DNA from 3 places in the Desulfovibrio sp. X2 genome. Region 3 is predicted to be linked to each of the others. Evidence: predicted binding sites of a transcription regulator. Region 3 holds the regulator's gene; each other region holds the start of a gene.
What was found. The regulator sigma-54, encoded in region 3, starts transcription at its own class of promoters, with help from an activator protein. The targets are predictions, from matches to a motif close to CTGGCACGGNNNNTGCTT.
Positions count from the first base shown of each region.

Region 1: DSX2_RS16925 (PEP-CTERM sorting domain-containing protein) is a predicted target of sigma-54. The motif match lies at 7,649-7,666, and genes of this name have one in related genera.
Region 2: DSX2_RS00760 (Spy/CpxP family protein refolding chaperone) is a predicted target of sigma-54. The motif match lies at 2,084-2,101, and genes of this name have one in related genera.

Region 1 is NZ_ATHV01000065.1:301,746-312,041, reverse strand. It holds gene DSX2_RS16950 (HDOD domain-containing protein) at 1-1,874, opposite strand, end outside; gene DSX2_RS16945 (PEP-CTERM sorting domain-containing protein) at 2,177-2,938, opposite strand; gene DSX2_RS16940 (hypothetical protein) at 3,092-3,406, shown strand; gene DSX2_RS16935 (hypothetical protein) at 3,608-4,480, shown strand; gene DSX2_RS16930 (ThiF family adenylyltransferase) at 4,519-6,549, shown strand; gene DSX2_RS16925 (PEP-CTERM sorting domain-containing protein) at 6,751-7,596, opposite strand; gene DSX2_RS18665 (PEP-CTERM sorting domain-containing protein) at 8,139-8,960, opposite strand; gene DSX2_RS16915 (SDR family oxidoreductase) at 9,350-10,296, opposite strand, start outside.
Region 2 is NZ_ATHV01000001.1:158,855-169,150, reverse strand. It holds gene gltX (glutamate--tRNA ligase) at 10-1,401, opposite strand; gene DSX2_RS00765 (NifU family protein) at 1,470-1,691, opposite strand; gene DSX2_RS00760 (Spy/CpxP family protein refolding chaperone) at 2,150-2,653, shown strand; gene DSX2_RS00755 (nitrogen regulation protein NR(II)) at 2,810-4,711, shown strand; gene DSX2_RS00750 (sigma-54 dependent transcriptional regulator) at 4,704-6,167, shown strand; gene DSX2_RS00745 (PLP-dependent aminotransferase family protein) at 6,315-7,496, shown strand; gene DSX2_RS00740 (arabinose transporter) at 7,685-8,905, opposite strand; gene metW (methionine biosynthesis protein MetW) at 8,947-9,546, opposite strand; gene DSX2_RS00730 (homoserine O-acetyltransferase) at 9,536-10,296, opposite strand, start outside.
Region 3 is NZ_ATHV01000022.1:22,249-32,544, reverse strand. It holds gene DSX2_RS08620 (class I adenylate cyclase) at 1-1,426, opposite strand, end outside; gene DSX2_RS08615 (hypothetical protein) at 1,614-2,423, opposite strand; gene DSX2_RS08610 (PTS sugar transporter subunit IIC) at 2,508-3,188, opposite strand; gene DSX2_RS08605 (PTS sugar transporter subunit IIB) at 3,211-3,681, opposite strand; gene DSX2_RS08600 (PTS sugar transporter subunit IIA) at 3,684-4,118, opposite strand; gene rapZ (RNase adapter RapZ) at 4,140-5,024, opposite strand; gene DSX2_RS08590 (PTS sugar transporter subunit IIA) at 5,151-5,600, opposite strand; gene raiA (ribosome-associated translation inhibitor RaiA) at 5,618-6,163, opposite strand; gene rpoN (RNA polymerase factor sigma-54) at 6,188-7,630, opposite strand; gene lptB (LPS export ABC transporter ATP-binding protein) at 7,856-8,581, opposite strand; gene DSX2_RS08570 (LptA/OstA family protein) at 8,585-9,259, opposite strand; gene lptC (LPS export ABC transporter periplasmic protein LptC) at 9,256-9,849, opposite strand; gene DSX2_RS08560 (HAD family hydrolase) at 9,849-10,296, opposite strand, start outside.

The DNA.
Region 1 (10,296 bases), on a different contig from region 3:
GAGAAGGCGATTCCGGCGCCGGTCAGCTTCTTGGAGAGGATTTCTCCGCACGCGGCGACCAGGCGGTTGACGTCCACCGTCTCCAGGCGCGGCGGCGCGGGCCGCGCGAAATCCATGAGGCTCTGCAGCACGCCGGTGATGCGGTCTATCTGCTCCAGGACCTGGCGCAGACCCCGCTTCTTCTTGGGGTCTTCCTCCTGGCGCTCCAGGATCTGGGTGCGCGCGGACATCACGGACAAGGGATTGTTGATCTCCCGCGCCGCGCCGGCCGCGAGCCTGGCCACCGAGGCCAGCCGCGCGGTCTGCATGCCGCGCTCCTTGACCTGGTCCAGGGTGCGCAGGGTCTGGGAGAAGTCCTCGGAGCGCCGACGAACGCGATCGAAGGTCTCGATGCGGTTCAGGGTGGCCGCCACCAACTCCGAGATGCGGGCCAGGCCCCACTGCTCGCGCTTGTGCAGGAGGGGCTGGCGTCCGCCCGCCTGGCCTCCGGACTGGCGTAGTATGAGCCTGCCGTAGATGGTTCCCGCGAAATGGAGCACCGCGGCGAAATGGTCGATGCCCGGCAGCGGGGCGGGTCCCGTGGGCGGCTCCTCCCGGCGCGCCAGGGCCGCCGCGAGCTCCTGGCTGCAGAAGGAGGGCAGGGTGAGGCTGCCGCCGTGCGGCGCGAGCTGGGCGAAGCGGCCGCGGCCCCAGGCGCCGGCCTGCCGCCCCGCGCCCTGCGTCCCGTTCTGCGCCCCGCTTTGCGCGTCGAGGAACAGCGCTCCCTCGGAGGAGGGAAATATCTCGGCGAAGCACTGCGCCACGATGCCCGCCACCTGCTCGCGCGTGGCGGCGGAGGCGAGCCGCGGCCCGAGCACCCCGGCGGCCTTCAGGATGCGCTGGGCGCGCCTGAGCTCGTCGCGCTCGGCGGCCAGGGAGAGGCTCGTCTCGGAGAGCGTGGCCTGGGCGCGCGTGAGCGCCTCGTAGTAGAAGCTTCCGGCGTCGCCGTCGAGGTCGAAGACCTCGGCGCGCGCGGCGTAGCGTTCGGCCACCGAGCGCTGCACTTCGTCCAGGATGCCGGGCGGCACCTCCAGGGCGGCGGCGAGCCGCTCGATGCGCTCGGCGAGTCCGGGCACGGTGGCGTCGGCCATGATGGAGCGCGCGACGAGGTCCGCGAGCATGACGAAGGCCAGGGGCGAGCGCGGCGAAAAGTCCGGGCCCAGCGCCTCGGGGGAATGGTGGTGGAGCCAGGCGCTGTCCACGAGGCGGCCGGGAAGCTCCCACTTCTCGAGCAGCCACTTGCCCACCAGGGTGTGGTCCGCGCCGAAGCGCTCGCGCTCGAGTACGTGGTACGCCACCCCCCGGCCTCGGGCCGAGCCGATGAGCTGCTCGTAGGCCGCGGGCTTCAGGTGGAGCAGGGCGATCTTGCCGCAGTCGTGCACCAGCCCGGCCAGGAAGGCCTCGTCCCTGACCGCGGGCGAGAGCTTCTCCGCCAGCAGCTGGGCCGTGACCGCGCAGGCCAGGGAGTGCTTCCAGAACGAGAGCATGAAGGGGTCGTCGGCCTTCATGTCGCGCAGGAGCGTGTCGCGGATGAAGGCGCCCAGGACCAGGCCGCGCAGCGTGCCCACGCCGAGGACGAAGATGGCCTGCTCCAGGGTCTCGGCCTTGCGCATCCGGACGTAGGCGGGCGAGTTGGCCAGGCGCATGACCTTGAGGGCCAGGGAGGGATCGGCGGCGATGAGCGCGGCGATTTCCCGCAGCTCGCTGTCCGTGGAGACCGAGGAGAGTATCTTGGCGGCCACGGGAGGCGGCGACGGCAGCGCGCCGAGCGAGTCGACGAGCACGCGGATCTGTTCCCGCGCCTCGCTGTCCTGTTCAGGATTTCGCGTCGCCATGCGTGTCCTCGTCGCTTCCTGGAAGTCGGGCAGCCGCTGCGGCCGTTACCGCTCAGCCCGAAGGTCGGTCCCGGATTCCGTCCGGCCTGTCGTCCGACCTTCTGTCCGGTTGAACCGGATTGTCGTCCCCAAAGCCTTGTCCGGGAGGCGTGAATGTAAAGTCCGCCGACTTTGGTGTGGCGATACTTTACACTTTCCCGCGATCCGGACCGGAAAAGCCCGTTCGGACTCCCCTTGCAGCGAGCGGCCCCGCCGATTCGGGAACGAGTCGACGGGGCCGCGCTGCACGGGAAGCCTCGGCTTTACGCTGCGCGCATGCGCCTGTACGCGGCCACCGCGGGCAGGCCGCCCAGCAGCAGGAGCAGGGTTCCCGGCTCCGGGGCAGGCAGGGGGCCGTGCCCGTAGATCACGTCGTTGGCGCAGGTCATGGTGAAGCCGTAGCCGAAATAGCCGCCCTCGGCGTCGAAGACGATGGGCTTCTCGATGCCGGAGAGATCCCAGTAGGCGGTCTCGATGGAATAGGAGTGCGTGGCGGAGTTCCATACGGGCTTGGTGAAACCCGAGTAGTCGACCCAGCCGAGCTTGCTGTCGCTCCCGGATATCCTCGCCTCCACCGGCTGGCCCTGGCGGGTGCCGGAGCCGCTGGAGAAGATGTAGTCCGTGCCCCAGTAGTTGTTATTGTTGTAAGGATTGCCGTCAGTCAGCGGAATGGCGACCTCGTAGGCCATCCAGCTGCCCGCGCTCCGGCTGTTGCTGCTGTGCAGGACGTAGTCCCAGACGTTGTCGTTGTTGATGTCGAAGAACCAGTCGCCCGGTTTCAGGCTGCTCCAGCCCGACGTGGTGGACACGGTGTACTCGAGCGAGATGCCCACCAGGGTGTGGTTGTCGAAGGTGAAGCTGCCACCCAGGAGATCGGGAATCCCGTTCACGTCCTTGGAGATCGACGAGCTGTAGCCGGGCCAGGTCACGTAGGTGTCCGTGAAGGACACGACCGTTGTGGCGTACGCACCTGTCGCCAGGAGCACCGCTGCCAGAACCGCGAGAGCGTAGAAGCATTTTTTCATAATCCCCTCCTTGGAATCCCGTTCAAATTGAGCAAAGGCCGTGCCAGATAATCCGCCATCCTTCCATGATCCAGGAAAAATGGACCGTACCTTGCACGCCAGCCGTGCAGGGGGCGCGAAGGGACGCGACGAAACGAACGGCGGGGGGCGAAGATGACCGAGGCCTTGTTTGTGGTGGCCGCCATGGCCCTGAGCCAGCTCACGCAGACCGTGGACGAGGCGCTCAGCAGGCTCGGAGCCGTGTCGTTCGCCCACGGCCTGCTTCTCGGCTACCTGAAGGTCTGGGTCTGCAAGCGCTTCCTGGAGTGGTGCGGCCTGCCCATGGGATGGGGGGTCGTGGTCCTGGTGGCCGTCCTGTCCATCGCCGTCTCCCTGTACAAAATCCACAAGACGGGCACCCGCTGGATCCTCGCCCTCAACGTCGGAATGGTCGCGGGCATCATCTACGCGGGAGTCCGATTGCTCTAAGTCCCGGAAGCATAATCCAATTTTCCCGGACGACAGATTTTCACCATAAACAGGTCAAGGATGGCACATTTCTCGCTTCAACGGCAGAGTAGTTTCCGAAAAGGACGGACGGAGCCCACCTCGCTGCGCCGACCATCGGCGGCCGGGCACGAAGCACCCTCCGCTCCGCTCATCGTATTTTCCTAAGGGAAGGGGAACGCCATGCTGGAACGATCAATCGAACGCAGACGAACCATCCGTATCAGACGCTCGGCCCTGACCGCGGCGAAGCTCGACGACCTGGACAGGCCGAGCATCAAGATAGCCGAGACGCTGGACGAGCTTCTGCAGTCCTTCAGGCTCATCTATGCGGAGTACATGGAACAGGGGTACATACAGGCGCCGCATCCGGACGGTCTGCTCTACAGCGTATACAACTTCCTGCCCAAGACCTGCGTCTTCATCTTCAAGTCCTATCTGGACGTCATCTCCACCATCTCCTACACCCCGGACACCGAGCTCTTCGGGCTGCCCATGGATTCGCTTTTCAAGCAGGAACTGGACGGGTTGCGCGAGCAGGGAAGGAAGGTCGTGGAGATCGGCTCGCTGGCCACGGAGCGCAGCAAGCGGGGCAGGAACGTGGTCATGTACCTGTACAAGACCATCATCAATTACGCCATCTTCACCGGCGCCAGCGACCTCTGCCTCATGGTCAACCCGAAGCATGTGCGCTTCTACAGCGATATCATGCTTTGCGAGATCCTGGGCGAGGAGAAGTTCTACGAATCCGTCGGCGCGCCCGCCGTGGCCATGCGGGTGAACTTCGACGAGTACCAGGAGCGGCTGAAATCGGTCTACGGAGACGCGGATTTCGAGACCGACCTGTACTCATTCTTCCTGAAGATGAACTACAGCGCCGTGGATCCGGACATCTCCTCCCTGGACGTGGAGCGCAACCAGCTCCTGGACTACGACGCCGCGCGCTATCTTCTCTTGCACAAGCCCGATGTGCTCGATAAGTTGAACAATCGGCAGATCGACTACATCGAGAAGAAGTACAACAAGGCCCTGTACGTCCCGTCGTTCATCCACTGAGGGGGACCCATGAGCACCGGCCATGCGCGGATGCCCGCATGACGATCCACGATTACGCGAAAAAGCTCCATGAAATAGGGATCGACGATCCGACCCGATTCCAGGACGAGGCCTTCGCCCGCAACCTGGGACTCTACTCCATCGAGGAGCAGGACCGCATCTCCGAGGCCCGGGTGGTCATCCCCGGCCTCGGCGGCGTGGGGGGGCTGCACCTCATCTCTCTCGTGCGCTGCGGCTTCCGCAGGTTCCGTCTGGCGGACCCGGACTCCTTCGAGCTGGTCAACATCAATCGCCAGTTCGGGGCCTCGGTGGCCACGCGCGGCCGCCCGAAGCTCGAGGTCATGTCCGAGACCGCGGCCTCGATCAACCCCTTCGTGGAGATCGAGCCTTTCCCCGAAGGCGTGACCGAGGCCAACCTGGACGCCTTCCTGGCGGACGCGGACGTGGTCGTGGACAGCCTGGACTTCTTCGAGTTCGACATCCGCCGCCGCCTGTTCATGCGCGCCCGGGAGCTCGGCGTGCCCGTGATCACCGCGGGACCGCTCGGCTTCAGCACCGCGCTGCTCGTCTTCACGCCGGACTCCATGTCCTTCGACGAGTACTTCGACGTGCAGGACGGCCTGCCCATGGAGCAGTGCTACCTGCGCTTCGCCATGGGGCTCTCCCCGCGCGGGGTCCATTTCCGCTACGTGGACTCGACCAAGGTCGACCTCAAGGGCCGGGCCGGGCCCTCGTCCTACATCGCCTGCCAGCTCTGCGCCGCGGCCGCGAGCATGGAGGCGGCGCGCATCGTGCTCGGCCGTCCCGGGCTTCGCCCCACGCCCGGCTACCTGCAGTACGACGCCTACCGGGGGCAGCTGTGCAAGGGGCGGCTTCGCGGCGGCAACAGGAACCCCCTGCAGCGCCTCAAGCTGGCCCTGGCGGGCAAGCTCCTCCTGGCCAGGCGCAAGCGCATCGGCCACGAGGCGCCCGACACGCCCAAGGGGCCCTTCACGGCGGCGGACCTCTCCCCCGCGGGCGTGCGCTATCTCGCGGCAGCGGGCGCGGCCGCGCCGTCGGGCGACAACGTCCAGCCCTGGCGCTTCACGCCCGTCCCGGGCGGAATGCGCGTGCGCATGGCGGCCGAGGCAGACACCTCGTTCTTCAACGTGCGCCAGATCGCCACGCTCATCGCTTGCGGCGCGGCGGCCGAGAACATGGCCGTGGCCGCGCCGGACCTGGGGCTCGCTGCCTCGGTGGAGGTGCTGCCCGAGCCGGAGGCCGACGGCGGCGTGGCCGTGGTCCGGTTTTCGGACGGCGGGCGGGAGGATTTCCTGGCCCCGGCCGTGTGGTCGCGCTGCACCAACCGCATGGACTTCTCCGCCAGGCCCCTTTCCCCGGGCATCCGCGCCCGGCTCGCGCGCGAGGTGGAGTCCGTGCCCGGTTGCCGCCTGCACTTCGTGGAGGGCAAGGACGCGCTCACCCGGCTGGCCGACGTGGTCTTCAAGGCCGACAGGATCAGGACCGAGCACCGCGGACTGCACGAGCACTTCGTGAAGATGGTGCGCTTCTCCCGCGAGGAGGCGGAGCAGACGCGCGACGGCCTGCCGCTGAAGAACCTCTACGGCGGGGCCGCGGGCGAGATGTTCCTGCGCCTGACCCGACCCTGGCCGGTCATGCGCGCGGCCAACGCGCTCGGCATGGGCAAGGTGGTGGCCGCGCACGCCAGAAAGGGCATCCTGCACAGCGGCGCCTGCTGCCTGCTCACGGCCCCCGGGCTCGCGGCGCGGGACTTCGCGGCGGGCGGGCGGGCGCTCGAGCGCTGCTGGCTGCGCCTCACGCGCGTGGGGCTCGCCATGCAGCCCATGACCGCCGTGACCCTCTTCCGCCTGCGCTGGGACCTCGAAGGGCCCGAGGCCTTTTCCGCACCCCACCAGGCGTTGCTCTCCGAGCTCTGGAGCGAGTACGACGCCCTGTTCCCGGCCGCGGACTTCGGCCGCGAGGGGCAGGTCATGCTCTTTCGCGTGGGCTACGGCAAGCCCGTGCGCTTCGGCACCTTCCGCAAGGATCCGGACGCCTTCCTGGGCTAGCCGCCCGAACGGCACCCGAACGGCACCCGAACGGACGAGGCCCGGCCCGCGCAAGCGGCCGGGCCTTTGTCGTCTGCGCACGCCTCAAGGGGGCACTCTCCCCTTCTGCTGCATTTCCTGAAGCGCATGAAAAGAGAGGAGGGAGGAGAGATCTCTCTCTCCTCCCTCCTCCTTATAGGGGGGGGAACTCTGGGATCTTCGTTAGGCGGCCTTGTTCTGGCGGCGGCGGAGACCACCGATGCCCAGGAGACCGGCGCCCATGAGGATCAGGCTGACGGGTTCCGGAGTGGCGATGACCGCGGGGTCGGAGCTGTAGAACTGCCAGAGCTTGCCGGTGTTGTTGGACGGATCGCTCGTGAAGATCTTGGCCTGGCCGTAGAAGTTCACGTCGAGGTTCTCGAGGCTCTCCAGCGGGTCGTTGATCAGGGAAAGGTCGGTCATGGAGCCGCCGACCAGGTTCAGACCGTAGAAGGAGGTGCCGAGGAAGGTGTTGGGGGCGGTGGGCACGGTCACCAGGGCATCGCTGTACCAGTAGCCCTTCTGGATGGACAGGGACATCAGCAGGTCGCCGTCGACGGAGGAGGCGATGTTGTTGGCCAGCGTGCTGGAGAAGTCGATGGGCGTGCTGGACTCGAACCACTTCAGGACCACGCCGCTGGCGAGGTCGGCCGCGGTGAACACGCCGTTGGGATCGGCCGCGGTCGGGGTCTTGAAGACGATGTGGCCGTTACCGCCGGAGGTCGGGGTCACGGACTCCACCTCTGTGTAGAAGTACGCCTGGACGTACTGCGAGTTCAGGGTGGGGACCCAGTCCTGGCTGGTGTTGCTGGTCGAGGCCCAATCCACGTTGGTGAACGTGGCGACGCCGTAGAAGATGTCGCCGGCGCTGATCTGGTTCGAGCCGGGGGTGTTGGGAATGCGGTTCTCGTAGTCGTTGAAGCTGATGAAGTTGTACCCGGGGCCGAAGATCGGGAGAGCGAAGGCGCTGCTCGCCAGGAGCAGAAGAGCCATGACGCTGATGGGAAGAAGCTTGATAAGGCGGTTCATACTATTCCTCCTCAATGAAAGGGTGGGGACCAGTTGCCGTTCTCCCTTCCATGTGCAGGTGGCGTGCCATTTTGTAAAGTTTTGTAATCATGTGTTATTTTGAATCGAGGAGGGCTTTTTCAAGGGGCAGCTGTAAGAAATTCTGAAAGGTCTGTAAAAAGCTCCGAACACTTTGCCGGTCTTGCGGGGCGGTCGGACGGATCTTCATGCCGTCCGCCCTCCGTGCGCCTCGAGTGTACGGAGGGCGGTCCCCGCTTTCCTTCCCGGGCGCCCGCGGCGCTGCCGGGAGAGGAGCCGGATCGGGGGACTCCCAAGCCCCCGCGCCTTCCCCTGAAAGGGCCCGGGATGCGGCCTGGGGGCGAGGTCGGGCACAAGGGCTGGATGTTTCGGAGGCGGCAGCGGGGGACGCGAGGCGGCCGTTGCCGGGCGCGGGCGTGGGCCGGACGGAAGTCGGGAACAGCGCGAAAACAAAGAGGGGAGGAGAGATTTCTCTCTCCTCCCCTCTCGTATAGGGGGGAACGCCTGGTCGTCTTTTTCGGGCTCTAGGCGGCCGAGGGCATGCGGCGGCCGCGGGTGCAGGCCAGGCCGAGCATGCCTGCGCCCAGAAGGATCAGGCTGACGGGCTCGGGCGTGGCGATGACCGCGGGGTCGTCGGCCACGTAGGCCCAGACCGAGGGGAACTCGTCGGAGTTGGTGTAGATCTTGGCCTGTCCGTACATGCTCACGTCCAGGTCGTAGAGGGTCTCGATGGGATCGTTGACGTCCACGAGGCCCGTGAGCGCGCCGTCCACCAGGTTGATGCCGAAGTAGGAGGTGCCGATGAAGCCCTCGAGGCCGGTCGGGTCGATGGAGGCGTTGCTCCACCAGTAACCGTCCGTGATGGACATGGAGGCCCACAGGGTGCCGTCCGTGGCGGTGCTGACGCCGTCGACCACGCTGGACAGGTCGAGGGTGGTGCCGTCGTCGGCGTACCACTGCAGGACCACGCCCGCGGCCAGGTCCGCCGCGGAGAGGACGCCGTTGGGATCGTAGGAGGACACGCCGAAGATGAGGGTGTTGGTGGCGGTGTCGATGCCGACCACTTCATAGACGAAGTAGGCGGTCAGGGTGTCGTAGGTCGGGCCCACGTCGTCTGAGTTCCAGACCACCGTGCCCTCGTTGGAGATGGCCTGGGCCCGGGCGACGCCGTAGAAGATGGTGCCGACCTGGATGGTGTTGTCTTCGGCCAGGTTGGTCACGTTCTCCCACGCCTTGAACTCGATCAGGTTGGTCCCGCTGCCGAGTATGGGGTAGGCGAACGCGCTCCCGGCCAGGAGCAGCAGGGCCGCGATGCTGAAAGGCAGAAGCTTGATGATGCGGTTCATGGTTTTCCTCCTCAAAAGAAAGTGACGGGTGTGTTCAGGCTGCCTGTCGCGCTTTCTTGTGCAGGTGGTGTTCCCTTTTCTATCAGTCTTTAATCGTACGCTTTTTTTGATTGTCGGTGGCAACCGTGTAAGGGGATGCGACAGATCCTGGGGATTCATCGGCCGATTTCTGTAAAGGGCAATTCAAGTCATATCGAATGGATGGAGAGAGAAACCGTGTTTTCTGAGGGGCAGGGAGAGGGGAGCGGAGAGTCGCTTGGTGGCAAAACGAAGCCGCCCAGGCGGGGCCGGGGCGGCTTGAAACCCGGCAAAACCGGGCAAAACAGGTCGGATCGGGTCGGGTTGCGTCAAGTTCCGTCAGCGAAGCGCGGCCCTGCTTGGGCGCGGCCTTAGCCGAGCGAGCGGATGTACCACTCCGCCGCCATGTGCAGGCCGTCGCGCACCGAGTAGACGGGCTCGTAGCCGAGCAGCGAGCGGGCCTTGCCGATGTCCGCCAGGGAGTGGCGCACGTCGCCCGGGCGTTCGGAGCGGTATTCGGCGTCCACGGACAGCGCCTCGGGCCTGACCTTGCCCACGAGGTCGCGGATCATGACGAAGAGCTCGTTGAGCGAGGTGCGTTCACCGAAGGCCACGTTGTAGACCTGTCCCCTGGCCTCGGGCGCCTCGCAGCAGGCGGCCATGATGTTGGCCTGCACCGCGTTGTCCACGAAGCAGAAGTCGCGGCTGGTCAGGCCGTCGCCGAAGATCATGGGCTGGGTGCCGGAGAGCAGCGCCGCGAACCAGCGCGGGATGACCGCGGCGTAGGCGCCCTCCGGATCCTGGCGGGGGCCGAAGATGTTGAAGTAGCGAAGGCCGACGCTCAGAAAGCCGTAGCACTTGCCGAAGACGTCGGCGTAGAGCTCGTTGACCAGCTTGGTCACGGCGTAGGGGGAGAGCGGGCTGCCGATCTTGTCCTCGACCTTGGGCAGGCCCGGATGGTCGCCGTAGGTCGAGCTCGAGGCCGCGTAGACGAAGCTCTTCACCCCGGCCTCGCGCGAGGCCACGAGCATGTTCAGGAAGCCGTCCACGTTGTTCGCGTTGGTCATGGCCGGGTCCTCGATGGAGCGCGGCACGCTGCCGAGCGCGGCCTGGTGCAGCACGCAGTCCACGCCCTCGAGCGCGGCGGCGCAGTCCCCGGGCTCGCGGATGTCGCCGCGTATCATATTGAAGCGCGCCCACTGCCCGGGCTCCACCAGGCCCTGCACCTCGTCCAGGTTCTCCTGGTGTCCGGTGGAGAAGTTGTCCAGGCCGACCACTTCCTGATCCAGCTTGAGCAGCCCCTCGACGAGGTTCGAGC
Region 2 (10,296 bases), on a different contig from region 3:
TGGGAAAGGCTAAAGCGCGAGGGCGCGCTCGATGCGGGCCAGGGTCCGCCCGCGGCCGAGCGCGGAAAGGGTCTGGTGCAGGCCGGGGCTCCTGGTGGAGCCGGTCACGGCCACGCGCAGCGGCTGGGCGATGACCTTGAAGCTCGCGCCCGAGGACTCGACGTAGGCGGCCAGCGCGGCCTCCACGGTGGCCTCCTCGAAGTCCGGAAGGTCCTTCAGGATGTCGCGGATGGCCCTCACGTGCTCCTTGGCCTCCGGGGTCAGGAACTTGGCCGCCGCGGCCTGGTCGTAGGCCAGGGCCTCGTCGGGCGTGAAGAAGAAGGCGGAGTTCTCCACGAACTCGACCAGGGTCTTGGCCCGCGGCTGATAGTGCGGCACGACCTTCAGGAGGTAGTCGCGCTCGGGCGCGGCCATGCCCTGCGCCTCGTAGAACGGGGGCAGCAGGTCGGCCAGCCGCTCGGGGCTCGACTCCTTGATGTAGTGGGCGTTCAGCCACAAAAGCTTGTCCATGTCGAAGACCGCGGCCGAGGTGCCCAGGTTGTCCACGGTGAAGAGCTTCACCAGCTCCTCGCGCGAGAAGATCTCCTGGTCGCCCGAGGACCAGCCGAGCCGGGCCAGGTAGTTGACCATGGCCTCGGGCAGGATGCCCTGGTGGTGGTACTCGAAGACCGAGGTGGCGCCGTGGCGCTTGGAGAGCTTCTTCTTGTCCGGGCCGAGGATCATGGGCACGTGGCCGAAGCGCGGCACGGGCAGCCCCAGCGCCTTGTAGATGAGGATCTGGCGCGGGGTGTTGGAGACGTGGTCCTCGCCGCGCAGGACGTGGGTCACGCCCATCTCGGCGTCGTCCACGACCACGGCCAGGTTGTAGGTCGGCGAGCCGTCCGAGCGCCGGAGGATCAGGTCGTCCATCTCCTCGTTGGCGATGCTGATGTAGCCCTTGACCATGTCCTCGTAGGAGGTGGCGCCGTCGAGCGGGGCCTTCAGGCGCACCACGCGGCCGGGCCCGGGGCCGAGGCCGCGCTCGCGGCAGCGGCCGTCGTACTTGGGCTTCCTGCCCTCGGCCCGGGCGCGCTCGCGCATGGCCTCGACCTCGTCGGGCGTGCACTCGCACCAGTAGGCCTTGCCTTCGGCCAGGAGCCGGTCCACGGCGGCGTTGTGCCGTTCCTCGCGGCTCGACTGGTAGCAGATCTCGCCGTCCCACTCGAGGCCGAGCCAGGACATGCCGTCCAGGATGGCCCGGGTGGCCTCGGGCGTGGAGCGCTCGCGGTCCGTGTCCTCGATGCGCAAAAGGAACCTGCCGCCCTCGTGGCGGGCCAGGAGCCAGGAAAAGATCGCGGTGCGCGCGCCGCCCACGTGGAGATAGCCGGTGGGGCTCGGCGCGAATCTGGTGACGATGCTCATGGTGCGTCCTTAAGGAAAAAAACTGGAAAGAACCACGGGGCCCGGACGTCTCCGGGGCCTCCGCCGCCTCAGACGGCCTCGACGCGCGTGACTTCCGGCACTTCCTTGAGCACCATCTTCTCCACGGCGTTCTTGAGAGTCTTCTGGGACATGGGGCAGCCCTTGCAGGCGCCGGTAAGGCGCACCTGGACCACGCCCTCGGGCGTCACGCCGACCAGCTCGATGTCTCCGCCGTCGTTCTGCAGAAACGGCCGGACCTTGGCCAGTGCGGCCTCCACCTTCTCGCGCATGGCGAACCTCTCTGAATGACGATCGATCCCATTTCCGCAGGCCGCTCGAAACACATCGGGTGCGCGGCACGAGGAAAGTTCACGTCCGGCGCGCATTCTCAAGATGCGCGGGGGGTTGCACTTTCCGCGGCAGCGCGGCGGATGGCGCTTTTTCAGCGGCCTGCTCCATCCTTGGGCTGGCGGATGGGTAGCCCCTCGGCCCGGCGATGTCAACGCGCCCGGCCGCGCCTGCCGTTCCCCGCCGGGAACGCGCGAAAAGTGCAGCCCGGCCGCTTCATGTGCAGAAGGATGTGCAAGGACGTGCAGACATCTTGTGCATCTGCTTGCACAAAAACGGCCTGCAAATCCCTCCGACAAAACTCCAGTACGCAGCAATCGTTGAATATTCACGTTTGGCACGAGTCATGCCTAAGAAAAGGCACTAACGAACGCACATGCAACCGATAGGAGGCATCATCATGAAGCGTACATTGACCATCCTCGCCGTCACCGCCCTGCTGGTCGGCCTCGTCGGCGCCTCTGCCTTCGCCCGCGGCCCGGGCTACGGCTACGGCTCCGGCGCCTACACCGCCCTGTCCCCCGAGCAGCAGCAGACTTTCGACAAGCTCATGAAGGAGCACCAGGAAAAGATGTTCAACCTGGGCCAGGACTACTGGGCCAAGCAGACCGAGCTGGACTCCCTGCGCGGCACGGACAGCAAGCGCATCCCGGCCCTCGTGGGCGAGATGAAGGACCTGCGCGTGAAGATGCACCAGGAGCGTGAGAGCTTCCGCGACAAGCTCGACGCCGCGGGCATCGACGTCGGCCCCGGTTCCGGCGGCGGCTACGGCATGGGTCCCGGCTACGGCATGGGCCCCGGCATGATGGGCGGCTACGGCCACGGCCACGGCATGGGCCCCGGCATGATGGGTCCCGGCTACGACAACGGCTACGGCTACGGCTGCCCCGGCCGCGGCTGGTAACACCCGACCGGACGACAACGTTCACTGCCTTACGCCTCGACTCCACTCCTGATGCCACACACCCTGCCGGACCCGGCGACCACAACGCCGGGTCCGGCCCCCTCCGGGGGCCCCCTCTCTAGCCAAGAGCCGCGAAATCGCGCTAGGTAGCCCCGCATGGACATCACCACGCAGCCCGCGACCAAGAGCGTCACCTTCATGACCGTGCTGGGCGTCGTGGTCGTCACCGCGAGCCTGATCTACATGGCCTGGGCAGGCGTCCTGCGCCAGCGGGACCTGCTCGACCGCCACCTGACCCTGACCGCGGGCGTGGTGGCCCGCGGCGTGGAGGCGCAGCTCATGCACCGCCTGCGCCCGCTCATGGGCCGGGGCATGGGGCAAGGCATGATGGGCGGCGGCATGATGGGGCAGGGAATGATGGGCGGCGGCATGGACCGTCATGCCTTCGAGCCCGGCGAGGTCCCCGCGCCGCAGAACGGTCCCCAGGCGGAGCAACCCGGAGCGCGCGGCCGCGGTCCGGGCCGGGGCCGGGGCTTCGGCTCCCTGGCGGGCGAGCTCTTCCGCGAGACCGTGCAGGGCAGCGACGTGCGCTATCTGGCCCTGGTGGGGCCGGACGGCCGCTACCTCGCCTCGTTCAAGGACCCGGCCTCGGGCCCGCTGCCCGAACTGCCGCCAAAGGCGCTGGAGGCCATGCGCCAGGGACGCACCTGGCACGGCTTCATCGAGGCCGACGGCAAGCGCGTCTTCTTCCTGCTCGACCACGCCGCTCCGCCCCTGGCCGCGCTCTGCGACTCCCCGGGCGAGACCTCCTGCGAGCTGCCCGCCCAGGGCCCGGGCGGCGCCTCGTACCTGGTGCTCGGCCTGGGCGTCGACGAATACCTGAAGATCTACGCCGAGGACATGCGCGCGGCCATGTACCAGACCGGCTTCATCCTCTGCGCCGCGACGCTCTTCCTCTACCTGGCCAACGCCTACGCCAGGCGGCGCGAGACCGGCCACCAGCTGGCCGTGCTCGAGCGCTTCAACTCCCGCCTCCTGGACACCATGCCCGACGGCCTGCTCTCCGTGGACGCCGAGGGCCGCGTGAGCGCGGTCAACGCGGCCGCGGGCAGGCTCCTCGCCGGCGAGGCGCAGGGCGAGGGAGCTCCCGGCGACGGGACGGGCACCGCCGACGCCCTGGTCGGCCGCCCCCTGGCCGAAGTCCTGCCCGCCGCGGTGCCGGGAGACGGCGTGCTGGCGGCGGAGGCCGCGGGCCACAGGCTCGAGATCATCATGCGCTCGCTCGGCGAGGGGCAGGGACGGATCGTGCTCCTGCGCGACCGCACCGAGGCCCTGGCCCTGGAGGAGCGGCTGCGCCAGGCCGAGAAGCTGGCGGCCGTGGGCCGCATGGCCGCGGCCGTGGCCCACGAGGTGCGCAACCCCCTCTCGAGCCTGCGCGGCTTCGCCCAGTTCTTCACCAAGCGGCTGGCAGGCACCAAGCCGGACGAGGACTACGCCGCGACCATGGTGCGCGAGGCCGACCGGCTGAACAAGGTCATCACCGACCTGCTCTACCTCGCCCGCCCCCGCGCCCAGGCCCTGGAGGCCGTGGCCGTGCGGCCCGTCACCGAGGACGTGGCGCGGCTGCTCAAGTTCGACCTCGAGGAGCGCGGCGCGCGCCTCGACCTCGCGCTCGACGGCCAGGCCGTGCTCGGCGATGCGGACGGGCTGAAGCAGATCCTCCTGAACCTTCTGCTGAACGCCCTGGCCGCGCTGCCCCAGGGCGAGGCGCAGGGCGGCCCCGAGTCCGGGAACGGCGGCCTCGTGAGCGTCAGCGCGGCCCAGGCCGAGGGCGGCATGGTCCGCCTGAGCGTTTCGGACAACGGCTCCGGCATGGACGAGGAGCAGCGCGAGAGGGCGCTGGAACCGTTCTTCACCACGCGGGCCGGCGGCACCGGTCTCGGCCTGTCCATCGTGCAGGGCATCGTGGAGTCCTGGGGCGGCAGCGTCGAGCTGGACAGCGCGCCGGGCAGGGGCACCACGGTCCACTGCCTGCTCAAGGAGGCCCCCCATGTCTGAGACGCGCAGCGTGCTGGTCATCGACGACGAGCCGAGCCACCGCATGATGCTGCGCGCGGTGCTCGAGGACCGCGGCTGGCAGGTCGACGAGGCCTCGGGCGGCCGCGAGGGGCTCGCCCGGCTCGCCGAGTCCGAGCCGGACGTGGTGCTCCTGGACATGCGCATGCCGGACATGGACGGCTCGACCGTGCTGCACGAGATCACGGTCGAATGGCCCGGGCTGCCGGTGATCATGCTGACCGCCTTCGGCTCCGTGGGCGCGGCCGTGGAGGCCATGAAGCACGGGGCCTACGACTATCTGACCAAGCCCGCGGACAACGAGGAGCTGGCCGCGGTGCTCGACAAGGCCTTCGAGTACGCGCGGCTGTTGCGCGAGAACGCCGCCCTGCGCGCCGGGCTCGCGCGCGGCCCCGAGCTCATCGGCCAGGCACCGGGCATGGAGCGGCTGCGCCAGGTCATCGCCCAGGTCGGCCCCTCCGAGGCCACGGTGCTCATCCTGGGCGAATCCGGCACGGGCAAGGAGCTGGTGGCCGAGCTGCTGCACGCGGCCAGCCACCGCGCCAAGGGGCCGCTGGTCAAGGTCAACTGCGCGGCCCTGCCCGGCGACCTGCTGGAATCCGAACTCTTCGGCTACGTGCGCGGCGCCTTCACCGGCGCGGTGCGCGACAAGCCCGGCCGCTTCCAGCTGGCCGAGGGCGGCACGCTCTTCCTGGACGAGGTGGGCGAGCTTCCCCTGCCGCTGCAGGCCAAGCTCCTGCGCGCCCTGCAGGAGCGCGTGGTCGAGCCGCTGGGCGGCGTGCGCGGCGTGGCCGTGGACGTGCGCATCCTGGCGGCCACCAACCGCGACCTCAAGGCCGAGGCCGAGGCCGGGCGCTTCCGCGAGGACCTCTACTACCGCCTGGCCGTGCTCGAGATCACCATTCCCCCCCTGCGCGAGCGCGCCGAGGACATCCCCCTGCTCGCCGCCCACCTGCTGCGCAAGCTGGGCGAGAAGAACCGCAAGCAGGTGCGCGACCCGTCCCCCTCCTTCCTGGACGCCCTGCGCGCCTGGAGCTGGCCGGGCAACGTGCGCGAGCTCGAGAACGTGCTCGAGCGCGCCCTGATCCTGGCCCGCTCCGACACCCTGACGCCCGACCTCCTGCCCCCGCAGCTGGTGCGCGCCTGGGGCGGGTCAGCCCCGGAAGGGGCATTCCCTGGCGGAGCATCCCCCCTCGGCGCGGCTCCCGGCGCCGTTCCCGGCCCCACGGCGGGCAGCATGGCGGGCACTGCGGCCGGAGAGGTGGACGACGTCTCCGCCCCCGCCGCCCACCCCTCGCTGGACGACGCCGAGCGAGAGGCCATCGCCCGCGCCCTGGCGGCGCACGGCGGCCACCGCGAGAAGACGGCCGAGGCCCTGGGCATCAGCCGCCGCACGCTGCAGTACAAGCTCAAGAAGTACGGCCTGACGCGCCGCTGACCATCCGCCTCGCCCCTTTGGCCGGGCCCTGCACCGCGCCCCGAAAACCGCGCCAGCAAAGGCGTCATGGTGACAATACTTGTGTTGCCTTTCCCCCGGCCCGGGTGCAGAGTTTTGTGCACCTAAAAGCGCAGGAGGCAGCGAATCATGCGTCTTTCCCGCCGCATGGCCAACGTTCATCGGTCCTACATCCGCGAGATCCTGAAGGTCACCCAGCGTCCGGAGATCATCTCCTTCGCCGGCGGTCTGCCGAGCCCGGACCACTTCCCGGTCGCGGGCTTCTCCGACGCGGCCGCGGCCGTTCTCGCCGAGGAGGGGCCGCAGGCCCTGCAGTACTCCACCACCGAAGGCTTCCTGCCGCTGCGGCAGTTCATCTCGGACCGCTACAAAACCAAGTGGGGCCTGGACATCCCGGCCGACGAGATCCTCGTCACCACCGGCTCGCAGCAGGGGCTCGACCTCGTGGCCAAGGTCCTGCTCGACGAGGGCGACACCGTGCTCATCGAGCGGCCCGGCTATCTCGGGGCCATCCAGTGCTTCTCGCTCTTCGGCGTCAACTTCAGCACCGTGGACCTGACCCCCTCGGGCCCGGACCTGGAGCAGCTCGCCCTGCGCCTGGAGGAGGGCGCGCGGCTCTTCTACGCCGTGCCCACCTTCCAGAACCCGGCCAGCACCGCCTGGGACCTGACCACGCGCCAGGAGACGGCGCGCCTCCTGGCCGCCAACCACGCCGTGTTCCTCGAGGACAACCCCTACGGCGAGCTGCGCTTCATGGGCCAGGACATGCCGCCCGTGCGCGCCTACCTGGACGACGAGCGCGCCGTGCTCATGGGCTCCTTCTCCAAGATCGCCTCGCCCGGCCTGCGCCTGGGCTGGGTCGCGGCCAAGCCCGGGCTCATGCACCATCTGGTCACGGCCAAGCAGGCCTCGGACCTGCACACCTCCACCCTGACCCAGCGCATCCTGGCCCGCTTCCTCGCGGACAACGACCTGGACGCGCACATCGAGGTCATCCGCCGCGAGTACAAGGCGCGGCGCGACTGCATGGTGGACGCCATCCGCGAGCACTTCCCGGCGGAGGTGCAGGCCAGCTCGCCCGAAGGCGGCATGTTCCTGTGGTGCGAGCTGCCCGCTGACGTCTCCTCGGTGGCTGTCTTCGACAAGGCCATCGCCTGCAACGTGGCCTTCGTGCCGGGCAAGCCCTTCTACGTGGACGGCACGGACAACGGCTTCCGCCTGAACTTCTCCAACTCCACGCCCGAGCGCATCGCCGAGGGCATCAAGCGGCTGGGCCGCTGCCTCAAGGAAGCCCTGGTCCCAGGGCGCTGAAAAAGCGCCATCTGCTGCGTTGCCGTGAAAAGTTCAAGCCCTCGCGTATGTGAAATACGCGAGGGCTTGCACTTTTCTTGCGCCTTGCATCCGGCGCTTTTTGAGCGCCCTGGGGAACGAAGTGAAGCCGACGGCGGGTTTCCTGCGTCGGCCTTTTTTTGTCCGTGACCCGCCACGGCGCGCGGCGGTCAGGCCCGCGCGCGGCGCAGCATGGGCAGGACCATCAGGAAGCCCGCCACGGCGCAGAGCGCGCCGGTCAGGAAGACCGAGCCGTAGCCCATGACCTCGGCGATGGCCCCGGTGACCGGGCCGGTCACGCCGTAGGCCACGTCCTGGAAGGCCGCGAAGGCGCCCATGGCCGTGCCCCGCGCCTCGGGCGGGGTCAGGCGCACGGCCTCGAGCCCGAGCGAGGGATAGACGAGCGAGCAGCCGAAGCCCGTGAGCGCGGCGCCGAGCAGGGCCACGGGCTCGCCGGGCGCGGCGAAGAGCAGGAACTGGCCCGCGCACTCCACGACGAAGGAGGCCAGGGCCACGCGCGGCCCGCCCAGGCGGTCCGGCAGGTGGCCGAAGAGGAGCCGCGCGCAGACGAAGGACAGGCCGAAGGCCGTGAGCGCGAGCCCGGCCCGGGCCCAGCCCATGCTCCCGAAATAGAGCGAGACGAAGGCCCCGATGCCCGCGAAGCCCACGCCCTGCAGCCCGAGCGCCACGCCCGGCCGCCAGATGAAGCCGACGATGCGCAGGAACGGCCAGCGCCGCCCGGCAACCGGGGCGACGGGGGGAATGGAGCGGCAGAGCAGGAGGCTCGCCAGGGGCAGCGCGGTGATGGCCAGGGCCGTGCCCGCGAAGCCCAGGGAACGGAAGAGCGCCATGCCCACGGGCGCGCCCGCGGCCAGGGCGCCGTACACGGCCACCCCGGCCCAGGCGAAGACCCGGCCCGCGCTCTGCGGCGCGCACAGGCCGAGCCCCCAGGTGACCATGCCCGTGAGCACGAGGCTCTCGCCCACGCCGAGGCAGAGGCGTCCGAGCAGCAGCACGCCGAGCTTCGCCACGGGATGGACCGGGGCCAGGGCAGCGGCCAGGTAGAAGGCCCCGGCCGCGGCGCAGAAGAGCAGCCCCTTGCGCAGGGCCACGTGCGGCCCCGCGCGGTCCGAGACCGCGCCCGCGTACTTGCGCGTGCCGACCGTGGCGAAGAACTGGCAGCCCACGGCCACGCCGACCAGGATGTCGCCGAAGCCCAAGCTGTGGCGCACGAAGAGCGGGATGACCGGCAGGGGCACGCCCACCGTGAGATAGCAGACGAAGACCGCCAGACAGAGGAGCAGCAGGCGGCCGGTGGCCGCGCCCTCCCCGTCCGGGAGCCTGCCCGGCGTGGGCGGCTGCGGTGCGGTCTGCCCGGGTGCGTGCGGCATGGCGTGCTCCCCCGGTCGGCCGGGCGCCGGGGACGCGGGCCTCAGGCCCGGGCCAGCATGTACACGCCGTAGGAGGCGCGCAGGTTGGGCAGGAAGGTGACCACGCGGCCGGTCTCCTCGTGGTGGTGGGTGGTGATGGTCAGCTCCCGGTCCACGAAGAAGCCCTTCTTGCGGCAGAAGCGGCGAAAATCCTTGATGGGGATGACCCGGATGTTGGGCGTGTCGTACCACTCGAAGGGCAGCTCGCGCGAGACCGGGGCGCGGCCGAGCAGGAGGAACATGAGCCGGTTGTACCAGACCGCGAAGTTGGGGAAGCTGACGATGCCCCGCCGCCCCACGCGCAGCATCTCGCCGATGAGCCGGGCGGGCTCGTAGACCTGCTGCAGGGTCTGGGAGAGGATGACGTAGTCGAAGCTCCTGTCCGGGTAGTCCTCGATCTCCTCGAAGATGTCGCCGTGGATCACGGAGAGCCCCTTGGCGATGGCCGCCGAGGCCTTCTCCTCGTCGCGCTCCACGCCCGTGCCGCGCACGCCGCGCTCGCGCACCAGGTGCTCGAGCAGCGTGCCCGTGCCGCAGCCCAGGTCCAGCACCCGCGCGCCGGGCTCGACCCAGCTCGCGATGACGCTAAGGTCAAAGCGCACCGGTCCCTCCCCGCACGCGGGCCAGCGTGCTCGCAAGAAAGCCCGTCAGGAACTCGTTGAGCCTCGGGCTCGGCAGCAGGAAGGCGTCGTGGCCCAGGTCCGCGGCCACCTCGCAGAAGCTGACCTCGAGCCCGTTCTTCTTCATGGCCTGGACCATGGCCTTGGACTGGTAGGTCGGATAGAGCCAGTCCGAGGTGAAGGAGGCCACGAGATAGCGGCATTTGGCGCGCGAGAAGGCCGTGACCAGCGAGCCCTCGCCCCAGCCGCGGCCCAGGCTGAAGTAGTCCGCCGCCTTGGTCAGGTAGAGGAAGGAGTTGGCGTCGAAGCGCTCCACGAACTTCTTCCCCTGGTGGCGCAGGTAGCTCTCGACCTGGAACTCGGGGACCTCGGGCGCGAAGGAGTAGCTCAGCTCGCAGCGGTCCTGGAGGTTGCGGCCGAACTTGCGGCGCATGGCCGCGTCCGAAAGATAGGTCACGTGGCCGATCATGCGCGCCACGGCCAGGCCGTAGTCCGGGAAGGCGCCGCCGTAGTAGGCGCCGTTCTGCCAGTCGGGATCGGCCATGATGGCCTGGCGGGCCACCTCGTTGAAGGCGATGGCCAGGGCCGAGTGCTCCGTGGTCGTGGCCAGGGGCACGGCCGAGGCCACCATCTCCGGGAAGCGCACGGACCATTCGAGGACCTGCATGCCGCCCACCGAGCCGCCGACCACGGAGAGCAGCCGCGTGACGCCGAGGTGGTCGAGCAAAAGCT
Region 3 (10,296 bases):
TCCTAAATGTCGCGGCTGAGCAGTCCACATTGGCGAAGGACGCGGACTCGAAATGCACGTTCACGAGGACCGCTCCGGCAAGACGGCAGTCGCGGAAGCTCCGCCCGGAGAGCGAGACGTCCGAGAGCGTGCTGCCCGCGAAATCCTCGCCGATGATGGCTCCGCGAGTCACGGATCGCCTGAGGTCGCTCTTGCCACGGCCGAAAAGGCGCGAGAAGAAGCCGGCATTCACCTGCTCAGCGCCCTGCCTGGGCGGCGCCACCTTGCCGAAACGCTCCGCGAGGGGCGTGAAGGCGCCTCGTTTCATCTGCCGCAGAAAGAACTTCTCCGCTGCCGCCATGTCGTCCGGCGAAAGGCTGTTCGCAAGCCCCACCTCGCGACGCTTGAGACAGGCCAGGCAGAACTCCGGGGCCAGACGAGATAGGGACAGGAAGAGATAGAGCGCCACCTTGTCGCGCTCGCCCTGCTCGAACTGCCCGAGGAAATCCGCGGCTTCCCGCTCTCCCAGGAGCAGCGCCTGGTGTCCGAGCGCCCGCCGAAGCGCCGGAATGCGCAAAAAGAAACGCCCGAGGGCCTCGCCGGTCTTGCTCCAGCCGAGCCGCAGCAGCGCGTCTGCAGCCTGGACGGCGAGGGCCTCGTCCCCGCCTGCGAGCAGCCCCACCAGAATCTTGAGCAACCCCGCATCATCACGCGAACCGAACGTGCCCGCCAGGGCGACGAGCTCACCGGTCCATCGTCCGGGCCGGTCGGCCGCGGCCTGGACATGGGCGAGCACGCCCTGCTCGTCCTCGAGCAGCCGCAGCGCGGCCAAGGCGCGCGGCTCTCCCGGATGCTCGCTCGCAAAGGAAGGACGGGTGCGCAGCCACTCTCCGAAAGCTCCGCGCTGCAGGGCCTGCCGGAGAGGCCAGGCGATCCGCTCACCTTCGGCTGCAAGGTCGCCGAGAAAATCGAGGATTTCCTCTTCGCGCATGTCTCGCAGATGGGCCACCAGGGAAGAGGAGAACTCCTGCACAGCGGAGCCGCCCGCAGCCGATTCAGTGGAAAGGAAGAAGGCGTTGCCCAGATGCAGCCGGGCCCGCAAGGGCAGCTGCTCAAGAAGCGCCGTCAGCTGCGGCCAGGGCAGCGGAGCCTCGGACACGAGGTGCAGGGCCAGCCGCCGCCCGTGCGCCCCCAGGCGCAGAAGCAGTCCCAGGACGTCCGCGAGACTCCCCATCTCCCGGGGCAGCATGCCCGGCAGGGCCAGGGAGACCGCAAGATCGAACGCCGTGCGCAAGGCCTCCGCATCGCCTTGCCCGCCTGGAGCACCGTCCTTGGCCAAGCGCAGCAGAGCCGTGTGCAGCTTCGGGGCGGACGGGCCGTCGGAGGGGATGCAGCCCTCGCGGAAACGAACGGCAAGGGTTGCCACGGTGTCGGGTGCGGACTGCATGGTCTCCTGCGTCATCCTCGGGCAACGATCCGGCACCGCCCTGCCCTCGGACAAGGAAAGAGGCGGCGCCAAAAGCAATTTCTATAACAATTCGCGGCGACGGGAAAGCCGGGACCGGCGGGCTCCGCCTGCTGGCCTCGGCAGGCCGGGCCAGGATAGCGCGCCAGCACTTCGGGCACCCGGACCCTCAGCCCTGGGGACGCGCGGCCCTCACAGCCGCCAGCAGGCCGGGCACCTGTGCGGCATGGCTGTCGTACAGATCACGCAGATGCTGTTCAAGAGTGCCTCGGAACCGCTCGAACGGAGGCAGCGCGGGCAGTTCGGGGATGTCCTGGGCCTTAAGGGACACGGGCGAAAAGGCCATGGAGCTGTCCAGGCCGCAATTCTCGTCCTGCAGCGGCCCGCCGGCAAGGTCGCGCCGTCCCTGAGCCTCGGGATCCATGTTGCGCACCACGCGCAGGGCGCAGGTCGGTCCCTGGTAGGTGTTGACCGTCGCCACGCGTTCGTTGATGCGCTCCGCCTCCTGGGCGAGCATGGCATAGTTGGGCGTGAGGGCCTTGCGGCCCGGACGCTTGGGATCGTCGTACCAGGTGCCGTGCCGATAGTCCTCGATCCCGGCGAGCAGGAGCGCGTAGGCGTCCTCGACGAGTCCCAGGTAGCGCCCGAAGCGCGTCCAGGCAAAGGGAACCCGCAGATCGGCCAGAATCCCGCTTGCGTCCGGCTCCTCGAGCCGCCCGGCCAGCTGCAGAAAGACTTCGGCGTCGACGCCGAGCGTTTGGTAGAAGCCCCGGGCGCCGTCCGCGCCGAAGAGAACGGCCTGAAGCCCGGCCGCGCGCCCTGCAAGGAGCTCGAGCCTTCCGCGGAGCTTTCCTGCCAGCTCCTGCCAATGGGCGATCGAGTCTTCGAGCTCGCGTCGCGCGCCGAAGAAGGTTTCGGCCATCTCGGCCGTCACCTCGTCGCGCAATGCGTCCGCGTAGTCCTCGAACTCCTTGCCCATGACGTCTCCCGGCTTGGGAAAAGCCGCCGGATGGCGGCTCCATTGCAATCTTGTAGCTCCGCCGGGGGAAACAATCAATCGCGGCTAGAACGAGGAAGTGCCGAAGACGCCGCTCATGGCCAGGAGCGCGGTGGCGGCGGCCAGCAGGCCGTAGGCGCGCTTCCAGCGCACGGCCAGGATGCCGCCGAGGCTCGCCGCCAGCCACATGTGCACCCAGCCGATGTCGAACGGCGAGGTCACGTCGCGCCACATGGGAAGGAGCGCGGGCATGACGGCGTAGAGCGCGGCCAGGGCCAGGCCGAAGCAGGCGAGGGAGCCAATCGCCATCTCCGCCAGGGCGCGGTAGACGATCCGCTCGGGCGCGAAGCCCTCGCCGAGGTGGCGGGCGTCGTGCACCAGGGAGTTGTAGTGGCGGTTCTGCCAGGAGCGCAGGAGCTGCTCCAGCTTCGCCCCGAGGGGGCCGAGCGGCATGGCCACGATGATGCAGAGCAGCGCGTCCTGCGGCGCGTGCAGGCCGAAGGCCGAGGCCAGGCCGAGCGCGGCGCAGGTCGAAGCCACGAGATGGGGCGGGATGAAGGTCCCTGCGGGAAAGAGGTCTATCCAGAGCAGCTCGAAGAAGACGGCGACGCCGAGCGAGGTCTTGGCGTGACCCGAGATGGCGGCCCAGAGCAGCCCGATGACCAGCGGCCGCTCAAGGAAGCCCGTGTTCAGGCCGAAGCGGAAGAACGAGAAAAGGACAAAAAAAAAGCCGTGACGAGATACCAGGGAATCTCGGAATACATGGCGATCACCACCGTTTCTTCACCTGTACGGGGTCGTTGGGCACGCAGCGGTAGTCGAGGGCCACGTGTTCGGCCGAGAAGAACCCGAGACAGCTTTCGTCCTCGCTGCTCACGGCCACGTGCGCGCAGATCTGCTTCTTGCCGGGAGAGTAATGGAGGTTGCCGATGTTGATGCTCGAAAAGTGCAGCCCCGCCTCATAGGCCCTGCGGGCGTCGATGCAGGTGGCGAAGAGGACCATCACGTCGGGCGCGCTGCTGCTGCCGGAAAGGCTCGCCACCAGATCGGGCAGCGCCTGCACCCGCGCGAAATGGAGCGAGATGTCCTCGGGGATGGCCAAGGCCATGATCTCCTGGCGCAGGCCGTCCTCGGCGAGTTCATCGTTGGCCACGACCAGGGTCTCCGCTCCGGTGAAGGGGAGCCAGGCCTCGATGATCTGGCCATGCACGAGACGGTTATCGATACGCACCCAGAACATCTTCAGCTCGCGGCGATCTTTTTGCGCAGCACCTCGCCGGCCACGACGATGCCCTGCACGCCTGCGTTCTTGGCCAGCCCGGCCATCTCCTGCGGCGTCTGGCCGCGGTGCTGCAGGACCTTGATGAGCATGGGCAGGTTTACGCCGGTGATGACCTCCACCTTGCCGGCGGTGAGCAGGGACAGGGAGAGGTTGGTGGGGGTGCCGCCGAACATGTCGGTGAGGATGAGAACGCCGTTGCCGCCGTCCAGCTCCTTGATGCACTCCTTGATCGCGCCGACCGTGGCGCCCACGTCCGAACTGGCGTCCACGCCGATGCTCGCAAGGCGCGGCTGGTCTCCGACGATGAACTTGGCCGCATCGATGAGCGCCTTTCCGTAGTCGGCATGGGTCACCAGCAGTATGCCGGTGATCTTGTTCGTCGCGCTGTCCGCCATGTTGACCCGTTCCCGGGGCGCTCAGGCCCGATCGATGTGACGGTGCTCGAGGGTCACCGCGTAGTTCTTTGCCTTCAGTTCCTTGAACAACCGCTCCGCCACGGCCACCGAACGGTGATGCCCGCCCGTGCAGCCGATGGCGATGGTCAGCCTGAAACGTCCCTCGCGCGAATAGAGCGGCACCAGATAGTCCATGAAGCCGAGGAAACGCTGCAGGAACTCGCGCCCCGTGGGGTTGTCCAGGACGTAGGCGGCCACTTCGGGATCCTTGCCGGTGAGGGGCTTGAGTTCGGCGTCGAAATACGGATTCGGCAGGAAGCGGAGGTCGAACATCAGGTCCGCTTCCTTGGGCGCCGCGTACTTGAAGCCGAAGGAGATGATGTGGATGCGCAAGCCGCGCGGCCCCTCGTTCAGAAAGGCCCATTTCCCCTGGAGCGTCCGTCTCAGATCATGGATGGAATACTGGGTGGTGTCAATCACCAGGCCCGCGGAGGCGCGCAAAGGCTCGAGAAGTTTGCGTTCCTCCTCCAGGGCACGCTCGAGCCCCAGGTCCTCGGATTCCAGAGGATGGGGACGCCGCGTCTCGTGGTAGCGCCTGAGCAGCTCCTGCTGGTCGGCTTCCAGGAAGATCACCTGCACGCCGACGTTTTCCGCGGCGAGCTCGGCAAGCGCCTCTTCCCAGTCCTTCAGAAAGTCGTGCTGGCGTATGTCCAGCCCCAGGGCGAGGCCTTTGGTGCGGCGGTCGGCCTGCCCCTTGTAGAGGGAGGCCAGCTTGGGCAGCATCGCGGCAGGGAGGCCGTCCACGCAGAAGAAGCCCATGTCTTCGAAGACGCGCAACGCCGTGCTCTTCCCGGCCCCGGAAAGACCGGTCAGGACGACGATGGCGAAAGCCGGCTCCGCGTGCATCAGAAGCCTCCTGCGCTGCGCGCTGCACCATGGTCGGCGCGCGGTGCCATTCTTCCCTTGTTCGTATTCCCGGGCCGTATTCCCGGGCGGCTCGGCCCGAGGCCCGTCCGCACGACGAGATGCTCCCTAGACGCCCTGCAGCAGCGCAAGCAAGCTTTCCTTGTCCGAAGCGGACAGGAAGGCCTTCTTGAATTCAGAATCCTTGAGCAGGCGCGAGATGTGGGCAAGGACGCGCAGGTGCTGCCCGGCCGCCTCTTCCGGCGCAAGGACGAGAAAAAAGATCTGGCAGGGCCTGTGGTCGAGGGCATCGAAGTCGATGCCCTCGCAGCAGCGCGCCGCCACGAGGACGATGTCGGAGAGCCCTTCGATCTTGCCGTGGGGGATGGCGATGCCGTCCCCGATTCCCGTGGTCCCGAGCCGTTCGCGCTCCAGAAGGACGCTGACGGCGCGTTCCCGATCGATGTCCGGATGCGTGCGTGCCAGGGGCTCGACCATCTCGGCGAGGACAGCTTCCTTGCTCCTCGCCGAGAGGTCGGGCAGCACAAGCCCGGGGTTCAGATAATCACCGAGTTTCATGCCGTTCGCCGTGTCGCCTAGAGGCCGGGATCGATGATGCCGAAGTTGCCGTCCCTGCGCCGGTAGACAACGTTCACCCGCTCGGTCTCAGCGTTGCGGAAGACCAGGAACTCGTAGTCCAGGGTCTCGAGCTGCATGGCGGCCTCCTCGATGTCCATGGGCTTCGGGCTGAAGCTGTCGGTGGCCACGATGCTCTTGGATTTGTCCTCGCCCTCGCCCACGAAGCTGAAGACCTCGTGACGCACGGACTTGTCCGCGGTCTTGGCCGCACGCTTGCTCTTCTGCTTCTCGCGGATGCGCTTCATCTGGGCCACGATCTTGTCCACGACGAGATCGATGGCCGAGTACATGTCGTCCGCGGACTCGTTGGCCGAAAGGTGCAGGTTGTCGTCGGAGACGATGACTTCGACCATCTGGCGGATCTTCTCCACCGAGAGGTTCACCTGAACCTCGGCGGCATCGTGGTTGGCAAGATATTTCTCAAGCTTCTCGAAGCGCTTCTCCGCATAGTCCTTGAGGTGGTCGGAAGGATCGAAGTTCTTGAAGTTGAAGGCAATGTTCATATGCTCGCTCCTTGTTCGGGGGCTTTAGAAAATCTGCTTGCGCTTGCTCGACGAGGGAATGTTGAGCGCCGTGCGGTACTTGGCCACCGTGCGGCGCGCGATGTTGACCTGCAGCTTGTCCTTCAGGATGTCCACGATCCGTTCGTCGGACAGGGGCTGCTTCGCGTCTTCCTCGCCGATGAGCTGCTTGATGAGCGCCTTGACGCTCTCCGAGCCGACCTCGCTTCCGTCGTCCAGGCTCAGGGCGGAGTTGAAGAAGAACTTGAGCTCGAAGATGCCGTGCGGCGTGGCCACGTACTTGTTGGTCGTGATGCGGCTGACGGTGGATTCGTGCATCCCGATGTCGTCGGCCACGTCCTTGAGGATCAAGGGACGCAGGTGGGTCACGCCTTCTTCGAAGAAGTCCCGCTGAAAGCGGACGATGCTCTCGATGACCTTGTAGAGCGTGCGCTGGCGCTGATAGAGGCTCTTCATCAGCCACACGGCCGAGCGCACCTTCTCCTGGAAGTAGTCCTTGTCCTTGCCCTTCCCGCCCTGCAGGCTGTCCATGTACAGGGAGTTGAGCTGCAGCCTGGGCAGCCCGTCCTCGTTGAGCACGATGACGAAGTTGTCGTCGAACTTGTACACGTACGCGTCCGGAGAGACGTACATGGGCTCGCCCGAGCCGAAGCTCGAGCCGGGCATGGGATCGAGCGTCTGGATGATGTCCAGGTATTCCCGGAGTTCCTCCAGGGAGATCTTGAATTTGCGGGCAAGCGGCTTGTAGCGCTTCTTCTCCAGGTCCTCCAGATGGTCGGAAACCAGGGAGAGCAGGATCGGATCGTCGTAGCCGTAGACGTCGAGCTGGACCAGCAGGCATTCGCGCGGGTCCCTGGCGGCCACGCCCACCGGGTCGAAGCGCTGCACGCGCAGGAGCACCGACTCCACCGCCTCCGGAGTGCTCCCGGTGACGTGGGCGATCTCGTCGACCGTGGAGGAAAGATAGCCGGAGGAGTTGAGGTTGCCGATGATGTTCTCGGCGATCTCCTTCTCCTCTTCGGTGAAATTCGAGAGGCGGGTCTGCCAGGCCAGATGCCCATCGAGGGACGGCTTGGCCGTGAGGCGGGCTTCGAAGGAGAGCCCCTCGTCGAGGGCCTCGTGCTCGCGCATCTGGGACTGGCGGGAGGCGCTGGCGAAGTCGCCCAGGTAGTTGTCCCAGTCCGCTTCGCGCTGCAGACTCTTCTCGTCGGAGGGCATCTCGTGGACGACGCCCTCGGCCTCCGCAGGCTGGGCGTTCTCAGGGGACTCGCGCTCGCTCTCCGCTTCCTCGAAGCCTTCCTCGAGAAACGGATTTTCCAGCAACTCCTGCTGCACGGTCTCCATCAGCTCGAGCCGGGAGAGCTGCAAGAGCTTGATGGCCTGCTGCAGCTGGGGGGTCATCACCAGCTGTTGCGAAAGCTTGAGCTGCTGTCTGAGTTCGAGCGCCATGCGTCCTAGCTCGCGCGGAGCCCGAGGGCACTACCGCGCAGTGGCAAAAGTCCGGCCAGGGAATGACCCGTTTCCACCCCATGCGGAAACGCGCCAGAAATACCGCCCCAAACATTCATGGGGCCGATACATCCCGTGCTGGAAATATGCCACACTCGGCAAGGTGTTGCAACGGATCAAGTCTTGAACGGCGAGCTTTTCTGAGGCATTGGCACGAAAATTCCATCAGAGGCAGAATTCCTCACCGAGGTACACCTTCCGCGCTCGCGGGTTGGCCGCGATCTCTTGCGGAGTGCCGGTCAGGATGATCGTGCCCTCGAAGACGATGGAGGCGCGATCGCAGATGGACAGGGTCTCGCGCACGTTGTGGTCGGAGATGAGGATGCCGATGCCCTTGTCCTTGAGCCCCCGGATGATCTCCTTGATGTCGTCCACGGCCAGAGGGTCGATGCCCGCGAAGGGCTCGTCGAGGAGGATGAACTTGGGGCTCCTGATGAGCGCCCGCGCGATCTCGAGCCTGCGTCGCTCGCCGCCGGAGAGGTGCACGGCGCGGGAGTTCTCGAGCCTCGTGATGCCGAGTTCCTCGAGGAGCGCGTCGCAGCGCGCGCGCTGCTCCTTGCGCGAGAGTCCGGTGTGCTCGAGGATGATCTCCATGTTCTGGCGCACGGTGAGCTTCTTGAAGATGGAGCTCTCCTGCGGCAGGTAGGACAATCCGGCGCGGGCGCGCAGGTGCAGCGGCCAGTGCGTCAGCTCCGTGTCGTCCAGAAAGACCTTCCCCTCGGTCGGCTTGATGACCCCGAGCAGCATGTAGAAGGTCGTCGTCTTGCCTGCGCCGTTGGGCCCAAGAATGCCGAAGACCTCGTTCTGGTCCAGGCCGAGATCAACGCCCTTGACCACTTCCCGCTGGCCGTACTGCTTGCGCAATCCCCGCGCTTCGAGCCTGCTGACCATGGGCTACTGCTTCTCCGGCGCGGCGCCGTCGGCGGGCTTCGCGGCATCGGGCGCCTTGGAGTCTCCGGACGGCTTGGCGGTGGGACTCAGGGATTCCTGCTTGGTGAAGAAGGTGGCCTCCACCTGCTTCTTGCCGCCTAGGACCTCGCTGCGGTTGGTCTGCGTGTAGAATTTGATGACCTCGCCGGTGACCTTGTTGCGTCCGTCCAGGATCACGGGGTTGTCCTCCATGACCAGAAGCCCCTCCTCCACGTGGAAGGTGGCCTTGCCGCAGAAGCCTTGCCTGCCTTGCTGCTGCATGCGCACGTTGCCCACGGCGACCACGCTCTTGATCTTGGCGTCCTTTTTCCCGCCCAGGGGGGACTGCGGCGCGGCCGGGGGCTCGACCGCCTGCTTGCCCTTGGCGGGCTCGGGCTCGCTGGGCTCGAGGTAGGCCGTCAGGCGGTCGGACCAGAGCTGCATCTCGCCGCGGGTCACGTGCACGTGGCCCTCGAAGACCACGCTGTCCCGGTCCTGGCTGTAGGTCAGCCTGTCGGCCGTTATGTGCGTGGGGATGTCCTTGCCCTGCTCGCCCCGCAGGGACGAGGGGACGGCGTTGCCCTGCGCCGAGGCGAGGGGCGCAGGCACGGCGGCGACGAGAGCCGCCAGCATGAAGAGCACGAGGCGCATACGCGTCATTTCTTGGACTCCGGGGCCGGTTTGGCGGCCGGGGATTTGCGGGCGATCACGACCCGCACGCCCTCCGAGGCGATGATATCCCTGTTGGTGAGGTCGATCTCGAGCTTGGGCCCGGTCATGACCATGTCTTCCTTCTGCACCACGACGTCGCCGCTGATCAGGATGCGTCTGGTCTTGCCCTGATAGTCGAGACGGTCGCCGGTGACGACGACCTGCCCGTAAACGGCCTTGACCTTCGGCGTCAAGACCATGGTGTTGTTCGTCTGGTCCACCTCGCCTTGCGGGGCCTCGATGCGGACCGTGCCGCCGTCCGCGGCGTGGTAGGTGATCACCGGATTGGTCAGGACCACTGTCCCCTTGCCGCTCTTGTAGGCGGCGCTGTCCGCGGTGAGGTCCCACAGGAGCTCCCCGGCCTCGCCCTGGGAGAGGGTGACGCCCTTCGCGGAGACGTCGATGTTGACGTCCTTGGGGAGCTGGCGGGCGACCTCGCGGGCCATGTCGATCTCGGTGCGGAAGAAAGACCAGCCCCACAGACCGGCGCCCACCAGGACGGCCAGAGCGAGAAGCGCGATGGACAGCTTGCGTCCCATCACTCGCTCCAGGCCCGCCACATCTCCTCGTATTTGCCCTGGGCTCGGAGAATGAAGGAGATGGCCTCGCGCACGGCCCCTTGGCCGCCGGGCTTTTCGGAGATCCAGGCCGCGAGGGTCTTGATCTCGGGCTGGGCGTTGGCCACGGCCATGGGCATGCCGACGGCGCGAAGCGGCTTGGCGTCGATCCAGTCGTCGCCGAGATAGGCGACCTCATCGAAGGTCAGTCCCTTGCGCTCGACGAGCTCGGTGAGGAACGGCATCTTTTCCAGATGCCCTCCGGAATAGTCGGTGATGCCGAGCTCGCGCACCCTGGCCGCCACGGCCGGCTGGTCGAGCCCCGTGATCACGGCGAAGGTGAGCCCCTCGCGCTGGGCCAGCTTGATGCCCAGGCCGTCCTGGACGTTGAAGCGTTTCAGTATCCTGCCCTCAGCATCGTAGTAGATT